2 regions of the Kaistia sp. UC242_56 genome follow, and region 2 is predicted to be linked to the other one. Evidence: riboswitches for the same ligand, from Rfam matches in the RefSeq annotation. Region 2 holds a riboswitch; the other holds the start of a gene.
What was found. A riboswitch is a leader RNA that binds a small molecule or an ion and turns the genes downstream of it on or off. The one in region 2 is predicted to bind thiamine pyrophosphate.
Positions count from the first base shown of each region.

Region 1: it holds a riboswitch for thiamine pyrophosphate, as region 2 does, so the genes downstream of both, thiM (hydroxyethylthiazole kinase) here and ACHMWQ_RS22875 (ABC transporter permease) in region 2, are expected to answer to the same signal.

Region 1 is NZ_JBIOAN010000002.1:1,530,778-1,540,779, reverse strand. Features, by position in the region: gene ACHMWQ_RS09885 (MDR family MFS transporter) at 110-1,609, shown strand; gene ACHMWQ_RS09880 (glyoxalase superfamily protein) at 1,670-2,242, opposite strand; gene aceB (malate synthase A) at 2,433-4,028, opposite strand; gene thiE (thiamine phosphate synthase) at 4,135-4,776, opposite strand; gene thiM (hydroxyethylthiazole kinase) at 4,776-5,606, opposite strand; TPP riboswitch at 5,672-5,783, opposite strand; gene ACHMWQ_RS09860 (TMEM175 family protein) at 6,008-6,610, shown strand; gene ACHMWQ_RS09855 (DUF1488 domain-containing protein) at 6,789-7,052, shown strand; gene glcF (glycolate oxidase subunit GlcF) at 7,089-8,387, opposite strand; gene ACHMWQ_RS09845 (hypothetical protein) at 8,509-8,847, shown strand; gene ACHMWQ_RS09840 (FAD-binding protein) at 8,917-10,002, opposite strand, start outside.
Region 2 is NZ_JBIOAN010000002.1:4,279,047-4,289,048, reverse strand. Features, by position in the region: gene ACHMWQ_RS22900 (ClbS/DfsB family four-helix bundle protein) at 1-110, shown strand, start outside; gene ACHMWQ_RS22895 (mucoidy inhibitor MuiA family protein) at 242-1,900, shown strand; gene ACHMWQ_RS22890 (adenylosuccinate synthase) at 2,051-3,343, shown strand; gene ACHMWQ_RS22885 (hypothetical protein) at 3,395-5,242, shown strand; gene yegS (lipid kinase YegS) at 5,266-6,183, shown strand; TPP riboswitch at 6,235-6,340, shown strand; gene ACHMWQ_RS22875 (ABC transporter permease) at 6,405-7,334, shown strand; gene ACHMWQ_RS22870 (ABC transporter substrate-binding protein) at 7,228-8,172, shown strand; gene ACHMWQ_RS22865 (adenylate/guanylate cyclase domain-containing protein) at 8,245-10,002, opposite strand, start outside.

The DNA.
Region 1 (10,002 bases), 2.7 Mb from region 2:
TCGGGCAACGGGGCTAAGCTCCGGTCCATCTTTGCTGAATCAGAATGATCAGCCGTCTTTATCGCCCCGGCCCTACCCGGCGGGCGAACAATCACATTGGCGATACCCCATGGATGCTTCCGTTTCCGCGCGCCCCGGCCCGGCTCCGCTCGACCAGGCCACCATTCGCTCGATCGTGCTTGGCGTCATGCTGGCGATGTTCCTGGCAGCTCTCGACCAGACCATTGTCGCGACCGCGCTGCCCACCATCGGGCGCGAACTGGGCGATCTCCAGAACATCGCCTGGGTCGTGACCGCGTATCTGCTGTCGTCGACGGCCGTCACGCCGCTCTATGGCAAGCTCAGCGATATCCATGGCCGCCGCACGGTCCTGTTGATCGCAATCGTCATCTTCATCATCGGCTCGGTCGCCTGCGCGCTCGCGCCCACCATGACCGGGCTGATCATCGCCCGCTTCCTGCAGGGACTGGGCGGCGGCGGGTTGATCTCGCTCGCCCATACCATCACCGGCGACGCGATCGCGCCCAAGGAACGCGCCAAGTACATGGGCTATTTCGGCGCCGTGTTCGCGGCCGCCAGTGTCGCCGGCCCCGTGCTGGGCGGCGTGCTTTCGGAATCGCTGAACTGGACCGTTATCTTCTGGATCAACGTGCCGCTCGGCCTTCTCGCCTTCGCCATGACCTTCAACGCGCTGAAGAAGCTGCCGCGCAATGACCGCCCGCACAAGCTGGACATCATCGGCGCGGTGCTGCTGGTCGCGGCGGCCGTGCTGCTGCTGCTGGCGCTCAGCTGGGGCGGCGTTTCCTATCCTTGGTCGTCCTGGGAGATCATCGGCCTGTTCGTCGCCTCCCTGGCCGCATGGGCGCTGTTCGTGTTCCGCGTCCTGAACGCGCCGGAGCCCTTCCTGCCGGTCGGCGTGCTGCGCGACCAGGTCGTGGCAACCGCCACGCTCGCCGGCTTCTTCGGCATCGGCACCATGGTGGGCCTGTCGATCTACATGCCCCTGTTCTTCCAGTCGGTCCTGCACATGTCGGCGGCGGAATCCGGCTTCGCGCTCATTCCACTCTCGATCGGCACCGTGTTCGGCGCGCAGTTTTCCGGCCGAGTCATGGCACGCGTCCAGCACTACAAGCGCTCGCCGATGATCGGACTGACAGTTGCGATGGTCCTGACCGGGGTCCTCGCGGTCTGGGCCGGCCGGCTCGACGTGATCTCGATCGAGGTCATCCTGACCTTCATCGGCGCCGGCCTCGGCACGCTGTTCCCCGTGACCATCGTCGTGGCGCAGAACGCCGTGCAGGCGCACCACCTCGGCACGGCGACGGCCACGATCAACTTCATGCGCTCGCTCGGCAGCGCCATCCTGGTGGCCGCCTTCGGCGCGATCTTCCTGGGCGGCTTGGGTGCAATCTCGGGCGGAACCGGCACTTCGGTCGAGGCCAAGATCGCCGCCGCGGCGGAGGCCGGCGTTTCGCTGGCCGGCGCGTTCAACGGCGTCTTCATCGCGGCGACGATCTGCATCGCCATCTCGCTGGCCCTGCTCGCGATCATGGAAGAGCGCCCCCTGCGCGGCGGCCGCAGCCCGGTGCCGACCGCTGTCGAAGTTTAGGACATCAAGATCCATCCCGATCGCTCGGGATGAGTCTCCGCGACCAGTCTGGAGAACGGCTTAGCGAGCGCCGACGGGGTCGTTGTGTTCGTTGAATCGGATCCGGTTGCCGAACGGGTCCGGCACCTCGACCATGCGGGCCCCATAGCCGGTGTCTTCGAGACCCGGGCGCGAATAGCCGTACTTCTTGCCGAGAAGTTCGCGATGGAAGGCCTCGATCCCACGCATCCAGACGAACACCGTCGAGCCCGGGCTCGCATCGCCGTGGTGCTCGGACAGATGCAGCAGCATGCCCGCGCGCGAGATCTGCGCATAGAGCGGCATGCCCTCGCCGTAGCGATGTTCCCAATCGACGGTGAAGCCAAGAAAATCCCGATAGAATTCCATCGCCTTGGCGATGTCGAAGATCCGCAGGATCGGGATGACCTGATTGAACCGGATATCTCCGACGACCACGGCCTGCGCCTTGGGAGTCTCCGAAGCAATTTCGGCCGCCAGAATGTTCCAGTCGTCATAGCCAAACTGGCGGGCGACGATCTCGAGCGTTTCGCTATGGGAGAGTTCGATGTTGCGCTCGGCCATGAAGGCCCGAAGCGCCTTTGCCATGGCTTTGGCATCGCGAAAATCGCGCATGTTTCCTGTTCCTTGCCTCAGGGCGAACGCAGTCACTTCAGCGCTTGCATTACTGAGGCGTTCGCCGGGAGCCAACGGATCAGGTTCAGACAGTCGGATACATTCACCCTACCCCGAGGGGCGCAAGCGGCAGGCCGTATCAGCCTGCCGCCATTTTTAGCGGACGCGGAATGCGCGTCAATCGGCTCGGCTAGTCGATCAGTTTGTAGGCCGGGACCGTGAGGAAGGCCTCGAAGGTCTTGGCGGTCGAAAGCTTGGCAAACAGGTCGATCGCCTCGGGGAATCGGCCGGCAGCGTAATTGTCCGCGCCGACCTCGCCCTTCACGACTTCCATTTCCTCGGCGAGCGCGCGGCGGAACAGTTCTTCCGTAACCTTCTGGCCGTCTTCCAGCGTCGCCTCGAAATTGAGCTGCTGCCAGATCTGCGCACGGCTGATCTCGGCGGTGGCCGCATCTTCCATGAGGTTGTAGATCGGCACCGCGCCACGGCCGCGCAGCCATGCCTCGATATACTGGACGCCAACACGGATGTTGTGGCGCAGTCCCTCTTCCGTCCGGGTGCCGTCATGGATGGCGAGCATGTCCTTCTGGCCGAAGGAGACCTCCTCGCGGAGGCGCGTGAGCTGGTTCGGCGTCGGCATCAGGCGGTCGAACACTTCCATGGCGACCGGCACCAGATCCGGATGCGCGACCCAGGTGCCGTCATGGCCGGCATTGGCCTCGCGTTCCTTGTCGGCGCGCACCTTGGCGAAGGCGGCGGCGTTCGCTTCCGGATTGTTCTTGATCGGGATCTGCGCGGCCATGCCGCCCATGGCGAAGGCGCCGCGGCGGTGGCAGGTCTTGATCAGCAGTTCCGAATAGGCGAGCAGGAACGCCTTGCCCATGACGACCTGGCCGCGATCCGGCAGCAGGAAAGCCTTGTTGTTGCGCAGCGTCTTGATGAACGAAAAGATGTAATCCCAGCGGCCGCAATTGAGACCGGCCATGTGATCCTTCAGTTCATAGAGGATCTCGTCCATCTCGAAGGCCGCCGGCAGCGTCTCGATCAACACGGTCGCCTTGATGGTGCCGTGCGCCAGCCCCAGCGCCTCCTCGGCATAGGTGAAGACGTCGTTCCAGAGGCGCGCCTCGAGATGGCTCTCGGTCTTGGGCAGGTAGAAATACGGGCCCGAGCCCTGCGCCAGCGCCGCCTTGGCATTGTGGAAGACATAAAGCCCGAAATCGACGAGCGAGCCGGAGGCGTCCATGCCGTCAAAGGTGATGTGGCGCTCGGGCAGGTGCCAGCCGCGCGGGCGGATGATCAGCACGGCCGGATTGGCGCCGAGCTTGTAGGCCTTGCCGGTGCGCGCGTCGGTGAAGTCGATCTGGTTGGCCCAGCGGTCCTTCAGATTCAGCTGGCCCTCGACCATGTTGGCCCAGACCGGCGAGGACGCGTCCTCGAAATCGGCCATGAACACCTTCGCGCCGGAGTTCAGCGCGTTGACGATCATCTTGCGGTCGACGGGGCCGGTGATTTCGACGCGGCGGTCCTGCAGGCCGGCCGGAATCGGCGCGACCTTCCAGTCGCCCTCGCGGATTGCCTTGGTCTCGGGCAGGAAGTCCGGCAGCCCGCCATTGTCGAAGAAGACCTGACGCTCGTTGCGGAATTCGAGCAGGGCGCGGCGCTTCGCGTCGAACCGGCCATGCAGTTCGGCGACGAAGGCGAGCGCCTCGGGCGTCAGGATCTCGTCGAAACGGGGGCCCAGGGCTCCCTTGACGACCAGGCGTTCAGCGTTGGTGGCGGACATGGACAACTCCTCGGTGGGCACGTTGGAGCGGACTATGCCACGCCGCCGTCTTCAACTGAACCTGCATGATCAGGGCAGAACTTGTTCCGTTTTGGAAAAAGTCGACCTATCGCGACCGGTAGTGTGCAATGCGGTCGGCGAAGTCCCGCGCCGCCTTGGCCGGGTCTTCCGCCGCCATGATGGCGGAAACGACGGCAAGGCCATCGGCGCCCGCGGCCAGCGTCGGTTCGACATGCTCGGGCTTCAGGCCACCGATCGCCACGACCGGAAGGCCAGCCGCCGCCTTGATCCGCCCGAGATGGTCGAAGCCGATCGCGTCGTCCGCGTCCGGCTTGGTCGTCGTCGCGAAGACCGGGCCGACGCCGAGATAGTCGATCGGGCCGAGTTCGTCCGGCGTCAGTTCCTCCATCAATGCCGCGGACAGCCCGAGAATGCGATCCGGGCCGATCAGTTCGCGCACCTTGGCCACGCGCATGTCGTCCTGGCCGACATGGACGCCATCGGCATCCACCGCCAGCGCGACATCGACGCGGTCGTTGATGATGAGCGGGATGCCACGCGGGCGCAGGATTTCCATCAGCGCCGACGCCGTCGCGACGAAATCGCGGGTGGTGCCGTGCTTGCAGCGATGCTGCACCAGCGTGACGCCGCCCTCGATCGCGGCGCGCACCGTCTCGACCACGCCGCGCGGTCCGGCAAGATCGTCGTCGGTAACGAGATAGAGCGAAAGATCGAAAGGACGGCTCATCAGACATTCACCTCATCAACAACCCGGATGGTCGCATAGCGCGCGATCATGTCGGCGTCGACCACATAGAGCGCGTCGCAAAGCTCCGCCGGCAGATGGCCCGGCCCGGTCACGCGGGTCGCCGCGGCAGCGCCCGCCGCGCCATAGACGGCGATGGCCGCCACCGCCGCCTCGAAGGGCGGACACACGGCGGCGAAGGCGGCAACCGTCGCCGACAACGCACAGCCCAGCGCGGTCGAGAGCGGCATCAGCGGGCTGCCGCCGGTGATCGCCACGACCGTCGTGCCGTCCGTGACATAGTCCGTCTCGCCGGTGATGGCGACGACCGCGCCGCTGGCGAGCGCCAGCGCCTTGCCGGCTTCCAGCGCCGCATCGGACGAAGCGGTCGAATCGACGCCCTTGCCCCCTGCCCCGGCCGCGCCGGCGAGGCTCATGATCTCGCTGGCATTGCCGCGAATGATCGACGGGCCCGCCCGGCTCATCTCGACGGCGAAATCGGTGCGGAACTTCGTCGCGCCGCAGCCGACCGGATCCAGCAGCCAGGGCTTGCCGAGGGCGACGGCCCGCTTCGCCGCGCGCTGCATGCCCTCGATCCAGGTCGGCGACAGCGTGCCGATATTGATCACCAGAGCATTGGAGATGGCGACGAAGTCATCGACCTCCTCGGTCGCGTGCACCATGGCCGGCGACGCGCCGACGGCGAGCAGCACATTGGCCGAGATCGTCATGGCGACGTAGTTGGTGATGTTCTGGACAAGCGGACGGGCAGCGCGCATGGCATGCAGCGCATCGGTCGCGGCTTCGATCGTGAAGGAAGGGTTGGGAGACACGGGTAGACGTCCTTTGCTGTGACGCAGGACGGAACGACGGCAAGAACATCCAGGTGCTTGAGCATCCAGGCGCTTGGCTCAATCCCTCCGCCGGCATGATCCGGATCAGGTTCGCGGGTTAGTCCGAAGACCTCTCAGCCAGGATCCGGATGGATCAGGGCACCCCGATGAGACGAGCGGACCCTAGCATGGCTAGGCGGACAGGCAAGAGGCACCCCGGCGATCCCTGGTGGGCAAAGCGGCGTGCGACCCATGTCGCCGCGCGCACGGACACATCGCGCAGGCTTCCAGGCACTCCGCGCCTAGACGGCAGGAGCGACCCTATCGCGCGCACGGCAAGGATGGAGCGACGCCGCGGAAAGGGCTAGCGTGCGAGTTGGCATGGCGACGGAGCAGCGGGCATGAACAAGAGCCGGATCGAAGCATTCAGCGACGGCGTCATCGCCATCATCATCACCATCATGGTGCTGGAACTGAAGGTGCCGCACCAGGCGGACATCCACACGCTTCTGCCCCTCGTTCCCGTGTTTCTCAGCTATGTGTTGAGCTTCATCATGATCGGCATCTACTGGAACAACCATCACCACATGTTCCATGCCGTCAGCCATGTCCGCGGCGGGGTGCTCTGGGCCAATCTGCACCTGCTGTTCTGGCTGTCGCTGACGCCGTTCACCACGGCATGGATGGGTGAAAACCACATCGAGTCGGTCCCGGTCGCCGTCTACGGCTTCGTGCTGATGATGTGCGGTATCGCCTATTACATCCTCGCGCGGTCGCTCATCCGGCTCGAAGGCGCAAACTCGGCTATCGCCGAGGCATTCGGCCGGGATCGCAAGGGCAAGATTTCCGTGCTGATCTATGCCGTCGCGGTCGCGCTGGCCTTTGTCAGCCCGTGGATCGCCATCGCCTGCTATGTCGGCGTCGCGATGATCTGGCTCGTGCCGGATCGGCGGGTGGAGCGCGTCCTGCTGTCGGCGCGCGCGGGCCATGCGCCGGAGGGCTAGAACTGGCCTTAGCGTTCCCAAGTCCTCAACCGCTTTGAGAGCGGTCGTCTCGACGCCCGGTCTTGAATTGCTTTGGGCCGGTAAAGGAGAAGGCCTTCAGCTCTATGAATTCATGGCCATATCGACTGGGACCACAATAGAGGTAACCCTCGCGCGGAATTACGCGTATGCTTGGAAGATGAACCTCCAATTCCCCAATCGCAGCCGCAGTTACAATGAGACGCGCCACCGGATTCAGTTCTGGGGCCACGATAGCGCGAAGGAAGTCTCGTTCTATCTCGAAGCGGATGCCCTCGCGCGCATCGATCCGAACGGTGCGCTGGACGAGGACCATGCGCTGCGCACCTTCGACGCCAACCGGGCGCGGATCGAACAGGCCGCCGCACGCGCCTATTCCAGGCAGGCGCACGCCTCCTACACCCTCACTGCCAGCGATCTTTGATTTCCGGCGATCGCGCCGACCGTTCGGCGCGATGCGTCAGGCATTGAGACCGGCCGGCTTCGGGCCGCCATAGGCCCAATCCAGCAACTCGATCGTATGGACCACCGGCACGCCGCCGGAGAGCTGCGTGATGCAGCCGATATTGCCGGTGGCGACGACATCGGGCGAAACCTTGGCGATGTTGCCGAGCTTTCGCGCCTTGAGCTGCTGCGACAATTCCGGCTGAAGCATGTTGTAGGTACCGGCCGAGCCGCAGCAGATATGGCCTTCGGGCACGTCGCGCACGGTAAAGCCTGCCTTCGCCAGCAGCGTCTTCGGCGTCGTCTTGATCTGCTGGCCGTGCTGCATCGAGCAGGCGGAGTGATAGGCCACGGTTAAGGCCTTCGGCGCGGCGACGGGCGCGAGCTTCAAGCTCTCCAGATATTCGGAGATGTCCTTGGCGATGGCTGACACGCGCGCCGCCTTTTCGGCATAGGCGGCGTCCTCGCGGAACATGAAGCCGTAATCCTTGATCGTCGTGCCGCAGCCGGACGCGGTGATGATGATGGCGTCGAGCCCCTCGCCATCCATTTCGGCGATCCAGGCGTCGATCGTCCGCTTGGCCGTCGCATGCGACTGTTCGGACTTGCCCATGTGATGGGCGAGCGAGCCGCAGCAGGTCTCGCCCTTGGCGATCACCACCTCGACGCCGACCCGGTTCAGCAGGCGGATCGTCGCCTCGTTGATGCCGGGATCGAGCACAGGCTGGACGCAGCCGGACAGCAGCGCCACGCGGCCGCGCTTCTCGACCTCCGTCGGGAAGGTGCCAGGTCCTTCCGAAGCGGTGCGGCCATGCGGAAAGCGCGGCGCCAGCTTCAGCATGGCGCTGATCCGCTTGAAACCCGGCACCTTGCCCATCGGTCCCGCAAAGGGACGCGCCATGGCAGCTCCCACCAGCGCCAGGCGGAAACGGTTGCGATAGGGCAGGATTCCGGCAATGGCCGAACGGATCACCTTATCGGCGATCGGCCGGTCATAGGTCTCCTCGATATGCGCGCGGGCATGATCGACGAGGTGCATGTAGTTCACGCCGGACGGACAGGTCGACATGCAGGAGAGGCAGGACAGGCAGCGATCGACATGCTTGACCACCTGCTCGTTAGCCGGCTTGCCGCCCTCGAGCATGTCCTTGATCAGGTAGATGCGCCCGCGCGGACTGTCGAGTTCGTCGCCGAGCAGCAGATAGGTCGGACAGGTCGCCGTGCAGAAACCGCAATGGACGCAGGTGCGCAGGATCTTCTCGGATTCACGCACATCCGGATCGGCAAGCTGGGCGAGGGTAAAGGAGGTTTGCATGGGGTCACTCTGCCGAAGCGGGCGGGGTCAGGGACGGCGAACAATCATGCTTGCGCGACCTTGGGGCATCTGGCATTGGCGGGACGCCTGAAATTTCTTCAGTGCTATCAAAGGAATGATTATGCAGCATCGTCTGTGGACCGCCCTGGGCGCGGTGTTCTTTGCAACCATGGTCCTTGGCGGAGCGGCCCATGCCGAAAATCGCAAGGTCAAGATCATCAACGAGACCAACAGCGATCTGAACGAATTCTACGCCTCGAATGTCGGCGCCAGCGACTGGGAAGAAGACATTCTCGGCGACGACCAGGTCCCGGCCGGTGGGTCGGTCAGCATCAACATCGATGACGGCAGCGGCTACTGCAAATTCGACTTCAAGGGTGTCTTCGTCGACGACAGCGAAGCCATTCTGGAAGGCGTCGACGTCTGCGAAGTCGGCGTCGTCCGCTTCACCGAGAAGTAGGCCAAGAAAGGCCCCGGCGTCCTGCGACGCCGGCGGCCTGCCCGCGACGGTCCCAATATCCGGCATCGCCTACATCCGCCCCGGATTGAGCACGCCGGCGGGATCGAAGGTCGCCTTGATCAGGCGGCTCATCGCCGCCACGCCGGGCGACTCCGGCTCGAACACCGGCACGCTGGCGCGCAGTTCCGGCGATCCGCGCACCAGCATGGCATGGCCGCCTACGGACGCCACCGCGCCGCGCACGACGGCCGCGCCGCCATCGCCTTCCGCCGGCGCGCTCGCCCAGACCAGGCCGCCGGCCCAGTCATAGAGCACGCGGCTGCCAAGCTTAGCTTTCAACGACTCGCCGACCCTCGGGCCCTCGGTCGGCCGGACCGAAATCCGCCAGATCGTGGCAGCGTGCGGCGTTTCCAGCGCCTCGACGTCGCGGATCGACTTCCAAAGCACCCGGGAGGCTTCGGCGGCGATCGTCTCGAACGCGCCAAACGGCTGCAGCACGGTGTCGAGCCGGTCGGTACGATAGCGGACCGAGGCGTCGAAGCCTTCCAGTCGCAGTGCCGTGCGGGTCGGCATGCCGTCGGTCGCCGGCAGATGCGCCGCGCCCGTCACTTCGAACGGCGTGCCGAGGGCCGTCGTCATCGCCTCGACGGCGCGCTCCGCCGACAGCCCGGTCAGGAGCAGCGTCAGTTCCGTTTCGGCTTCCGGCAGCAGCTTGTAGGTGACTTCCGTCAGCACGGCGAGCGTGCCCCAGGACCCTGCCAGCAGCTTGACGAAATCATAGCCGGTCACGTTCTTCATGACCCGGCCGCCGGACTTGATCGTCTCGCCGCGCCCGGTGGTGGCGCGGACGCCGATCAGCGAGTCGCGCGCCGCGCCCGAATGGATGCGACGGGGACCGGAACTGTTGGAAGCGGTGACGCCGCCGATCGTCGGGATGCCGTGATTGCCGAGCAGGTGGCGATAGTCGATCGGCTCGAAGGGCAGGCGTTGCCGGTTGGCGGCCAGCGTCTGCTGGATCTCGGCCAAGGGCGTACCGGCGCGGGCCGAGATGACGAGCTCCGACGGTTCGTACAGCGTGATGCCGGTCAGAAGCTTCGTCGAAAGCGTCCGGTCCGCGTGCACCGGCTTGCCGATCGGCCGCGTGCCGCCGCCATG
Region 2 (10,002 bases):
GGTACGGCGCCTACACGATGGGCCGGATGATTCAGTTCAATACATCCTCGCCCTATGTGAATGCGCGTGGGCGCCTGCGCAAATGGAAGAAGGAAAACGGCATCGCCTGAAGCGCTGCCGTGCCGCTTTTCATGGAATTCGCGCAATTGTGGCGCGGCGATACCACAATCGCGCGTTATGCGGCAGGAAGCGCGCCGGCGGTTCCATGGGTGGCGGCGCTTCATCATGCAGGGGAAGCCCGATGGCCAAGACAATCCTCGCTCTGACGCTGGCGGTGCTGGCCGCCTCCAGTGCGAATGTGCACGCCGCCGACCTGCCGCTCGGCAGCCGGATCACCGCCGTGACCGTGCATCCGCAAGGAGCGGCCGTGCTTCGTGAGGCGGCGTTCTCGGTGCCGCCCGGCGTCAGCGTGCTGGTAACGGATGATCTGCCGGCCGATATGGTCGCCGACAGCCTGCGGGTCGAGGGCCTGGCGGCGGGCGGCGTCACCATCCGCTCGGTCGAGACGCGCGACGCCAAGGTGGATGCGGACGCCGATCCGGCCCGCGCCGCTATCCTGGCCGAGATCGAGGCGCTGCGGGATCGGCTCGGCGCGCTCGACGACAAGCGGGCGGCGCTGGATCTGCGCGTAAAATTCATCGACCAGTTGGCCGAGAGCGTGCCGCAGGGTCTGGCCAAGGGCATGGCGGAGGGCAAGTCGATCGGCGACTGGGTCCTGACCGCCGAAGGCCTCGGCCTCGAGCGGGAGAAGATCGACCAGCAGCGCGCGGCAATCGCCATCGACCGGCGCGGCATCGAGAAGACGCTTGCGACCCGGCAGTCCGCGCTGGACGATTTTCCGGTTGCGGCGCCAAAGCTGGAGGCGCGGATCGAGCTTCTGGCCAATCAGGCAGCGACCGGCAAGCTGACCCTCGGCTATCGCACGCAATCGGCGGGATGGAGCCCGGCCTACGACATCTCGCTCGCGCTCGGCGAAGCGTCGGCCGAGCCGAAGCTGGAACTGGTCCGCCGGGCCGAGCTGCATCAGGAGACGGGCGAGGATTGGGCCGGCGTGGTGCTTTCGCTTTCCACCAGCCGTCCTGCCGAAGGCACGCAGGCGCCGGAACTCGGCGAAAGCGTCGTGCGCTTCGCGCCGCGTTTCGCCCAGGACGAGGCCAGCGAATCGATGGCGCTGGTGCGCCCGGCGCCCGCGCCCCCGGCGCGTTACAAGATGGAGGCCGCCGACGGTGGCGCGGATGCGATCCCACAGGCCGAGGCGGTTGCCGATTTCGGCGATTTCCGTGCCGAGTACCGGATTGCGGATCCCGTTTCGGTCGCTTCGGGGGAGGGCAGCCGCTCGGTGCGGATCGCGACGGAAGATCTGGCGCCGACGCTGGAGGTGCGCGCCGTGCCGGCGGTCAGCGACGCCGCCTATCTGACGGCGCGCTTCCGCAACACTTCCGGCGCGCCCTATGTCGGCGGAAATGCGGTGCTCTATCGCGATGGGGCTTTCGCGGGGACCGTGCCGCTTGCTTTCACCGCGCCCAATGCGGAACTGACGCTGGGCTTCGGCATCGACGACAAGGTCGCCGTCACCCGCACCACGCTGGAGCGCAAGACCGGCGAGCGCGGGCTGATCTCGTCCGAGAAGACCGACGAGCGGCGCTATCGTATCAAGGTCGAGAATCGGCACGCCCGGCCGATCTCGATCGTCGTGCTGGACCAGCTTCCCGTCTCCGAGGCCAAGACCATAACCGTGCAGGCTTTGCCGGAGGCGACGCCGCCGACCGCGAGCGCCGTGGACAGCAGGCGCGGGGTGGTCGCGTGGGGCTATGATTATGCCGCCGGCGAAACAAAGGAGATCACCCACGCCTTTGCCGTCAGCTGGCCGGCCGATCAGGACGTATTCTGGGAGAATTGAGGGTCTGACATGCTCCGGCGGGGGTCGCGCCGGGCAGTTGGAGTCTATATAGTCCGCGCGCTTCGTCCTGGCAGCCTGCCGGGACGAAGCCTATCGCGCGCCGCGCATTGCGGCACAAGCAGTGGCTGGACGTCGAAAAAGGAAGTCTCAATGGCGAATGTAGTCGTCGTCGGATCGCAATGGGGCGACGAAGGCAAGGGCAAGATTGTCGACTGGCTCTCCGAGCGCGCCGACATCGTCGTGCGCTTCCAGGGCGGACATAACGCCGGCCACACGCTCGTCATCGACGGCGTTTCCTACAAGCTCAGCCTGCTGCCGTCCGGCGTCGTGCGTCCGGGCAAGATGGGCGTCATCGGCAATGGCGTCGTCGTCGACCCGCATGCGCTGGTGGCCGAGATCGGCCGCCTGGCCGCGCAGGGCGTCGCCGTCTCGCCCGAGAATCTCCGCATCGCCGAGAACGCCGCGCTGATCCTGTCGCTGCATCGCGACCTCGACGCGTTCCGCGAGAACAGCAATTCCGGCACGCGCATCGGCACCACCAAGCGCGGCATCGGCCCGGCCTATGAGGACAAGGTTGGCCGTCGCGCCATCCGCGTCATGGACCTCGCCGACCTGCCCGCGCTGCGCGACAAGATCGAACGGCTGCTGGCGCACCACAATGCGCTGCGCCGCGGTCTTGGCCAGGAAGAGATCCTCGCCGAAACGCTCTATGAAGAGCTTGCCTCGGTCGCCGACAAGGTCCTGCCCTTCATGGATTCCGTCTGGCAGCTGCTCGACCGCGAGCGCCGCGCCGGCAAGCGCATCCTGTTTGAAGGCGCCCAGGGCGCGCTGCTCGACATCGACCACGGCACCTATCCCTTCGTGACCTCGTCCAACACCGTGGCCGGCCAGGCCTCGACGGGTTCGGGCGTCGGTCCGGGCGCGGTCGGCTATGTGCTCGGCATCACCAAGGCCTATACGACCCGCGTCGGCGAAGGCCCGTTCCCGACCGAGCAGACCGGCGAGATCGGCGATTTCCTCGGCACGCGCGGCCATGAATTCGGCACCGTCACGGGCCGCAAGCGCCGTTGCGGCTGGTTCGACGCGGTGCTGGTGCGCCAGACGATCCGCACTTCCGGCATCACCGGAATCGCGCTGACGAAGCTCGATGTTCTCGACGGCCTTGAAGAAATCAAGATTTGCGTTGGATATAGGCTGGATGGTCGCGAAATCGACTATCTTCCGGCTTCGCAGGCCGCGCAGGCCCGGGTCGAGCCGATCTACGAGACGCTGGAAGGTTGGAAGGATACGACCGCCGGTGCCCGTAGCTGGAACGATTTGCCGGCGCAGGCCGTAAAGTATGTCCGTCACGTCGAGGAATTGATCGGAGCGCCCGTCGCGCTCCTGTCGACCAGTCCGGAACGGGACGATACAATTCTGGTTCAGGATCCGTTTCAGGACTGAGGTTGTCGATCACAGGCGCCGGTTCGGACGTGTAGTTAGTAGAATGGGACGATGACCGACTATTACGCGGTATTGAAAAAGGCGGTTTCCGGGTTCGAGAGCGAATCCGGCGACGCGCGTCGTTCAGTTTACGACAAGGCGCGCACGGCGCTGATCGGACAGCTGAAGTCCATCGACCCACCTCTGACGACCTCCGAGATCTCGCGCCAGCGCCTGGAATTGGAAGAGGCGATCCGCAAGGTCGAACGCGAGGCCAGCGCCGCGCGTCCGGCCCCGGCTCGCGTCAGCGCCGCGGCGGCCGTCGCCGAAGCGCTGGCGGTTCCCGACGAGTCTGTCTCGCTGGACGAATCCGAATATGCCGAGGAGCTCGAGCACGAGCTGGAAGAGACGGTAGCGCCTCCGCCACCGCCTGCGCCGACCCCGCCGCCGGTTGCGCCGCGTCCCCGGCCGCCTGCGCCGCCGACGCCGCGCGCGCCCGTTGTTGCGCCGACCCCGGCGCCCCCGCCGCCGCGTCCGCCGCAGGATGTCTATCCCGAAATCGACAGCGACGACGAACACGATCATCAGCCCGAGCACGAGCCGGAACCCGACTGGCACGAGCCGGAGCCGCCGGCGCCCGTGCGGCAGCCGCCGCCGGTGCAGCCGCAATGGCCGCAGGTTTCGCCCACCAAGCCGAGCGCCTATGACCGCGCCGCGCCGCAGGGCCGCCGCGAGCCCCCCATGGTTGCGCCCGATCCGATCGACGAGCCGCGCTTCGATGTCGATGCGGATCACGATGACGGTCGTCATTTCAGCGCCGACGCCGATTGGGCGCCGGAGCCGATGCGCGTCACGCCCATGGGCAATGACGGTGTCGAGGAGCCGCGGGAGCGCCGGGCGTCGCGCCGCGAGCGCAACCGGGATGCCGAGCGTCCGCCCGTCTATGTCGAACGCGCCAAGCCGTCGCGCTGGCCGACCCTTATCCTGCTGGTGCTGATCGGCCTGATGCTGGGCGGCATTGCCGCGCTCGCCTGGTCGCAGCGCGGCGTGGTCAAGGACGTCATCGGCGACCTGATTTCCTCGGCCGACACCAGCGCCAAGCCGACGCTGGGCGAGGATCCGATCCCAACCGCATCGGCTCCCGTCAGCAGCAAGAACGCGGATCGCCTGGGTGGCGCTCCGGAAGAGGCGTCGCCCAAGGCGGTGCGCACCGTCGAGGCGCAGCCTGCCACGGACGGCGAAGAGGCGGATCCGCTCGCCGGCGTCATGACGCCGGATGGTACGGGTCCCGTCGCCGCGGCACCGGCGGCGTCAGAGCCCGCGGCCAGCGAGCCTGCTCCGGCTGAAGCTCCCAGCGCGCCGGCCGCCGGCAGCGCCGATGAGTCGCTCGTCGCACAGAAGGCCATTCTGTACGAACAGCCGACCGACGGCAGCCAGAACGTCAAGATCGTGAATGCCAACGTCACGTGGAAGTTCAACGCGAACTCGCCGAACGGTCCGGAGATCCAGGCCAATCTCGATGTTCCCGAAAAGAACATGAAGGTGACGCTGAACATCCGGAAGAACAACGACCCGGCGCTTCCGGCCAGCCATCTCGTCGAGATCGTCGTCGATACGCCGGCCAATTTCGCGGGTGGCGGCATCAAGTCGGTGCCGGCGCTGGTGATGAAGCCGACCGAGGAATCGCGCGGCCAGCCGCTCGATGGCGCCGCGGCGAAGGTCGCCGACGGCTTCTTCTGGATCGCCTTCTCCAACGATGCCGGCCCGCTCGCCCAGAACGTCGCGCTCATGCGCGAGCGCAACTGGATCGACCTGCCAATCGTCTACAACAACGACCAGCGCGCGATCCTGACCTTCGAGAAGGGCACGCCCGGCCAGCGGGTCTTCGACAAGGCCATGACCGCCTGGGGCAACAAGTAGTCTCCCACCCAGCAGGATGGACCATGAAGATCCGGCTCATCCTGCATGGCAAGGCGGCGCGGGATCCCCGCGTCCGCGAGGCGGTCGGCGCGGTTCGCGCTGATGGCCATGTCGTTGAGGTCCGCGTCACCTGGGAGGCGGGCGACGCTGGACGTTTCGCCCGCGACGCCGTTGCCGATGCGCATCGCGGCGCGATCGATTGCATAGTGGCTGGCGGTGGTGACGGCACGGTCAACGAGGTCTTCGCCTCGGCGCTTGGCGCGGAGCCGCCGGACTCCTGCACGTTCGGCATCCTGCCGCTCGGCACCGCCAACGATTTCGCGCATTCCACCAACATTCCCGTCGATGATTTGACCGCGGCGCTTCGGCTGGTCGTCCAGGCGCCAGCCTCGCGCATCGACGTCGGCAGCCTGAACGGTCGCGTCTTCGTCAATCTCGTCTCGGGCGGCTTCGGCTCCCGCGTCACGGTCGAGACCGATCCCGACCTGAAGCGGCGCCTCGGCGGGCTCGCCTATGTCGTGACCGGTGTGACGCGGTTTCGCGAGCTCTCCGCCAGCCAGGGCCGCTTCCGCGCCGAGGGCTTCGAGTGGGAAGGCAGCTTCCTGGCGCTCGCCATCGGCAATGGCCGCCAGGCCGGCGGCGGCATCGTGCTGTGCCCCGAGGCGCGCCTCGACGACGGTCTGCTCGATCTCGCCATCCTGCCGGAACTGGCGGGCGACGCCCGCCTCGATGCCTTCACGCAGCTCTTGCTGCAGGGCGCGGCGGCGGTCGAAAGCCTGCAGGTCAAGACGCGCAGTTCCTGGATCGAATTCGATTCGCACGAGGCTCTGCACATCAACCTCGACGGCGAACCCGTGAAGACGCGGCACTTCCGTGTCGAATGCCGTCCCGCTTCCCTCCGCGTCCATCTCGGTCGGACTCCGCTCAACGGCACCGCATAGCAGCTCGTCAGCGAGGGGTCTTGCACCGCGCCGCGTCCTCGGCCATGCTCCGGCCATTCCGAGGGGTGTTCGCGGACGCGAGCTGAGATGGCCTAGGGCCGAACCCTTCGAACCTGATCCGGGTCATGCCGGCGAAGGGACGGGAAGCTGGTTCACGACGTCTGCTCGTCCCCATCGCTATAGGCATGGCCTCGTCCGTATTCCGGAGGAGCGGCTTCGCCATGGTGGCAAGGGCTGAGTTTGAGGCGGGAGACAAGCGGCGCGGCTGGATGGCCGGCGTCCTGCGGGGCCTTATCGTCGCCGTGGCGCTGGTCGCCATCTGGCAGGCGGTGATCCTCGTCTTCGCGCCGCCGCCCTTCATGCTGCCGCCGCCCTCTCGCGTCTGGCGCGCTCTGGTCGAGCGCCCCGATCTCTGGCGGCGCGATGCCGTCACCACCCTCATCGAGACCGTATCCGGGCTGATCACCGGCGCGCTGGCCGGCATCATGCTGGCGCTGGTCATGACCTTCGTGCCGGCGATCCGCCGCATCCTGATGCCGCTGCTGATCGTCACCCAGGCGTTTCCCGTCTTCGCCATCGCGCCGCTGCTCGTTCTCTGGTTCGGCTTCGGCATCGGCTCGAAGATCGTCATGGCGACGATCGCCATCTTCTTCCCCGTGGCCTCGGCCTTTCATGACGGTCTGGCCCGTACCGAGGCCGGGCTGATCGACCTGAGCCGGCTCTATCGCGCCCGGCGCTGGCAGGAAATCCTCTATCTCCGTGTGCCCGACGCTCTCCCGGCGCTGGCCTCCGGCCTGCGGGTCGCCGCCGTCTATGCGCCGGTCGGCGCGCTGATCGGCGAGTGGGTCGGCGCCTCCTCCGGGCTCGGCTACGCCATGCTGATGGCAAACGGCCGTGCACAGACCGACGTCGTCTTCGCCGCGCTGGTCATCCTCGCCGCCATGGCCGTGCTGGTCCGCGCCGTGGTCGAGATCGCCACCCGCCATATCGCCCCCTGGGCGCCAGAACCCTCCGCTAACATTCTGCATCTGCAAAGGAAAACGCATGAAACCCTTCATCCGGCTCGCGGCGCTCGGTCTGGTAGCGGCCCTGACGATCGGACCGGCTCAGGCGGCCGACAAGCTGACCGTGCTTCTCGACTGGTTCTATAACCCCGACCACGCGCCACTGGTGATCGCCAAGGAAGCCGGCTTCTTCGAGAAGCATGGCCTCGACGTCGAGATGATCGCGCCGGCCGACGCCTCGGCGCCGCCGCGGCTGGTTGCTGCCGGGCAGGCCGACATCGCCATCACCTATCAGCCCGACCTGATGCTTCAGGTGAAGGAAGGCCTGCCGCTGACCCGCATCGGCACGCTCATCGAGACGCCGCTCAACGCGCTGATCGTGCTCAAGGACGGGCCGATCCGGTCGCTTGCCGATCTCAAGGGCAAGAAGGTCGGCTATTCCGTCGCCAGCCTGCAGAACGCCTATATCGGCGCGATCCTCAACTCGGTCGGCCTGAGCGAGAAGGACGTCGAGATGGTCAACGTCAACTTCAACCTCTCGACCTCGCTGATGTCCGGCCAGGTCGATGCGGTCATCGACGGCTATCGCAATGTCGAGCTGATCCAGCTTGGCATCGAGGGCAAGCCGGGCGTCGCCTTCTTCCCGGAAGAGCATGGCGTGCCGGCCTATGACGAACTGATCTATGTGACGCGCAACGAACTGCGCGGCGACCCGCGCATGGCCCGCTTCCTTGCCGCCGTCGAGGACGCGACGATCTTCCTGACCAATCATCCGGACGAGGCGCTGGCGATGTTCGTCAAGTCGCACAAGGAACTGGATGACAAGCTGAACCGCGAGTCGTTCGCGGCGACCCTGCCGCGCTTCGCCAAGCGTCCGGCCGCGCTCGACATCGGCCGCTATGACCGCTTCGCCGCGTTCATGAAGGCGAGGGGGCTGCTGGACACGGTCCCGCCGATCGACAGCTACGCGATCGCACCGCGCTAATCGTTTCAGACGAAACCTTGACCCAGCCCTCAGTCGCAGCAGCGGAGGGCTGGGTTGATCGGCTCGCGGCGCCTAATCGGGAAGGCCCGCCATCTGCAGGCCTTCCATGTATCGGTCGAGCGCCGGGCCGGCGAGGTTCTGGATGCCTGCGCGCACGCCGGCCAGGGTCAGCGCCGGGTTCTCGGCCAGCAGCCGGCGCACGGCATGCCGCGCCAGGCTCGTCTGGCCGGCAAGGGCTGCCGAGGTCGCGAGCAGGCGATAGGCCCAGACCATGCCGGGGCGGCCATGCAGTGCCTGCGCTGCCCAATGCGCCGCCTCGGCATAATGCCCGAGCAAGAAGTGGCAGGTGGCCATGCCGGCGAAGGCATTGAACTGGATCGGATCTTCAGGGCTCAGCGCGATGGCTTTCTCGAAGCTCTCTATGCCCAGTTCCGGTCGCTCCGAATAGGCCTGCGCGTAACCCAGCCGGGTCCAGGCCCAGGCGAAGGTGCTGTCCAGCGCGATCGCCCGCTCGATGAAGAGCAGTGCCCGCGACTGGTCGGTTTGCAGGATGGAGAAGGTGGCGCCGATCGCGGTCATGACGAGCGGGTCCGGCTCCGCCAGTTCCGCGGCCAGTTCGGCGAGGTCGATGGCCTCGGCGCGATCCCGGATGGGATCCTCGGACCAGAGATAGGTGATCTGCTGGCTGAGGCACCAGCCCTTCAGGCTGAGCGCGCCGCTGGAGCGGGGATCGATCGCCAGCGCCTTCTCCAGCAGCGCCAGGGCGGCGGCGTTGTCCTCGCGCCGATGGGCCCAGAAATGCGGCATGGCCTGCAGGATCAGGTCGTGCGTCTTCAGCGTCTCCGCCGTCTTGCGCTTGGCCCGTTCGATCTCGGCCGTCCGGATCGCGGGACGAAGCGCGCCCGCGACCAGCGTCGCGACATCGTCCTGCAGCGCGAGCGGATCGTGGATGGTGCCGTCCTTGCGGCCGGACCAGAGATGCGCGCCCGTTTCGGCCTCGACCAGCTGGGCGGTGACGCGCAGCACCTCACCGGACTGGCGCACGCTCCCCTCGATCACGTAGCGCACGCCGAGATCGCGGCCGAGCGAGCGCACGTCGGTCGGCTTGCCCTTGTAGGTGAAGGCGGAATTGCGGGCGACGACGCGGATGTCGCGCACGCGCGACAGCGTCGCGGTCATTTCCTCGACCACGCCATCGGCGAAGGATTCATGATCGGCGCGCGGCGACAGGTCGTCGAAAGGCAGCACCACCGTGAGCGGGCGGAGATCCGGCGCCTCCGCCGGTTTCAGGGCGGGAACCGCCAGGCTGCCGGGGGTCAGCGTCTGCCCCGCCGTCGGCACCAGGCGCGGCATAGGCTTGCCCTCGGGCATCCAGAACCAGGCTTCGACGGGGTAGGGGATGCTGCGCAGGGACAGGAAACCGGCCGGCTTGAACGCGGCGGCGGGCTCGCCCAGCAGCTGCCAGCGCACGGAATGGGTGATGGCGATACCGCCCGGCGGGGCGGCCGTCTGCAGCCGCATGGCAAAGCCGATCGCAGCGCCGAAGCGGTCGTCATCGGTCAGGATGAGGTCGGCCAGAACGATCGCGGCCCGGACTTCGATCGGCGGGCGATCACGCGCCGCATTGCGGGCGGCCATGCCGTTTTGGAAAGCCATCGTCCATTCCACGGCGTCGAGAACGCTGGCGAATTCGATCAGGCCGCCATCGCCCATCGTCTTGATGATATGGGCGCCAAAGCGGGCAATCGTCGGACGCACGAGGTTGCGATAGATCGAGCGGACTTCGCGGATCGCGCCGAGCTCATCCCGCTGGATCAGCTCCGAGTAGCC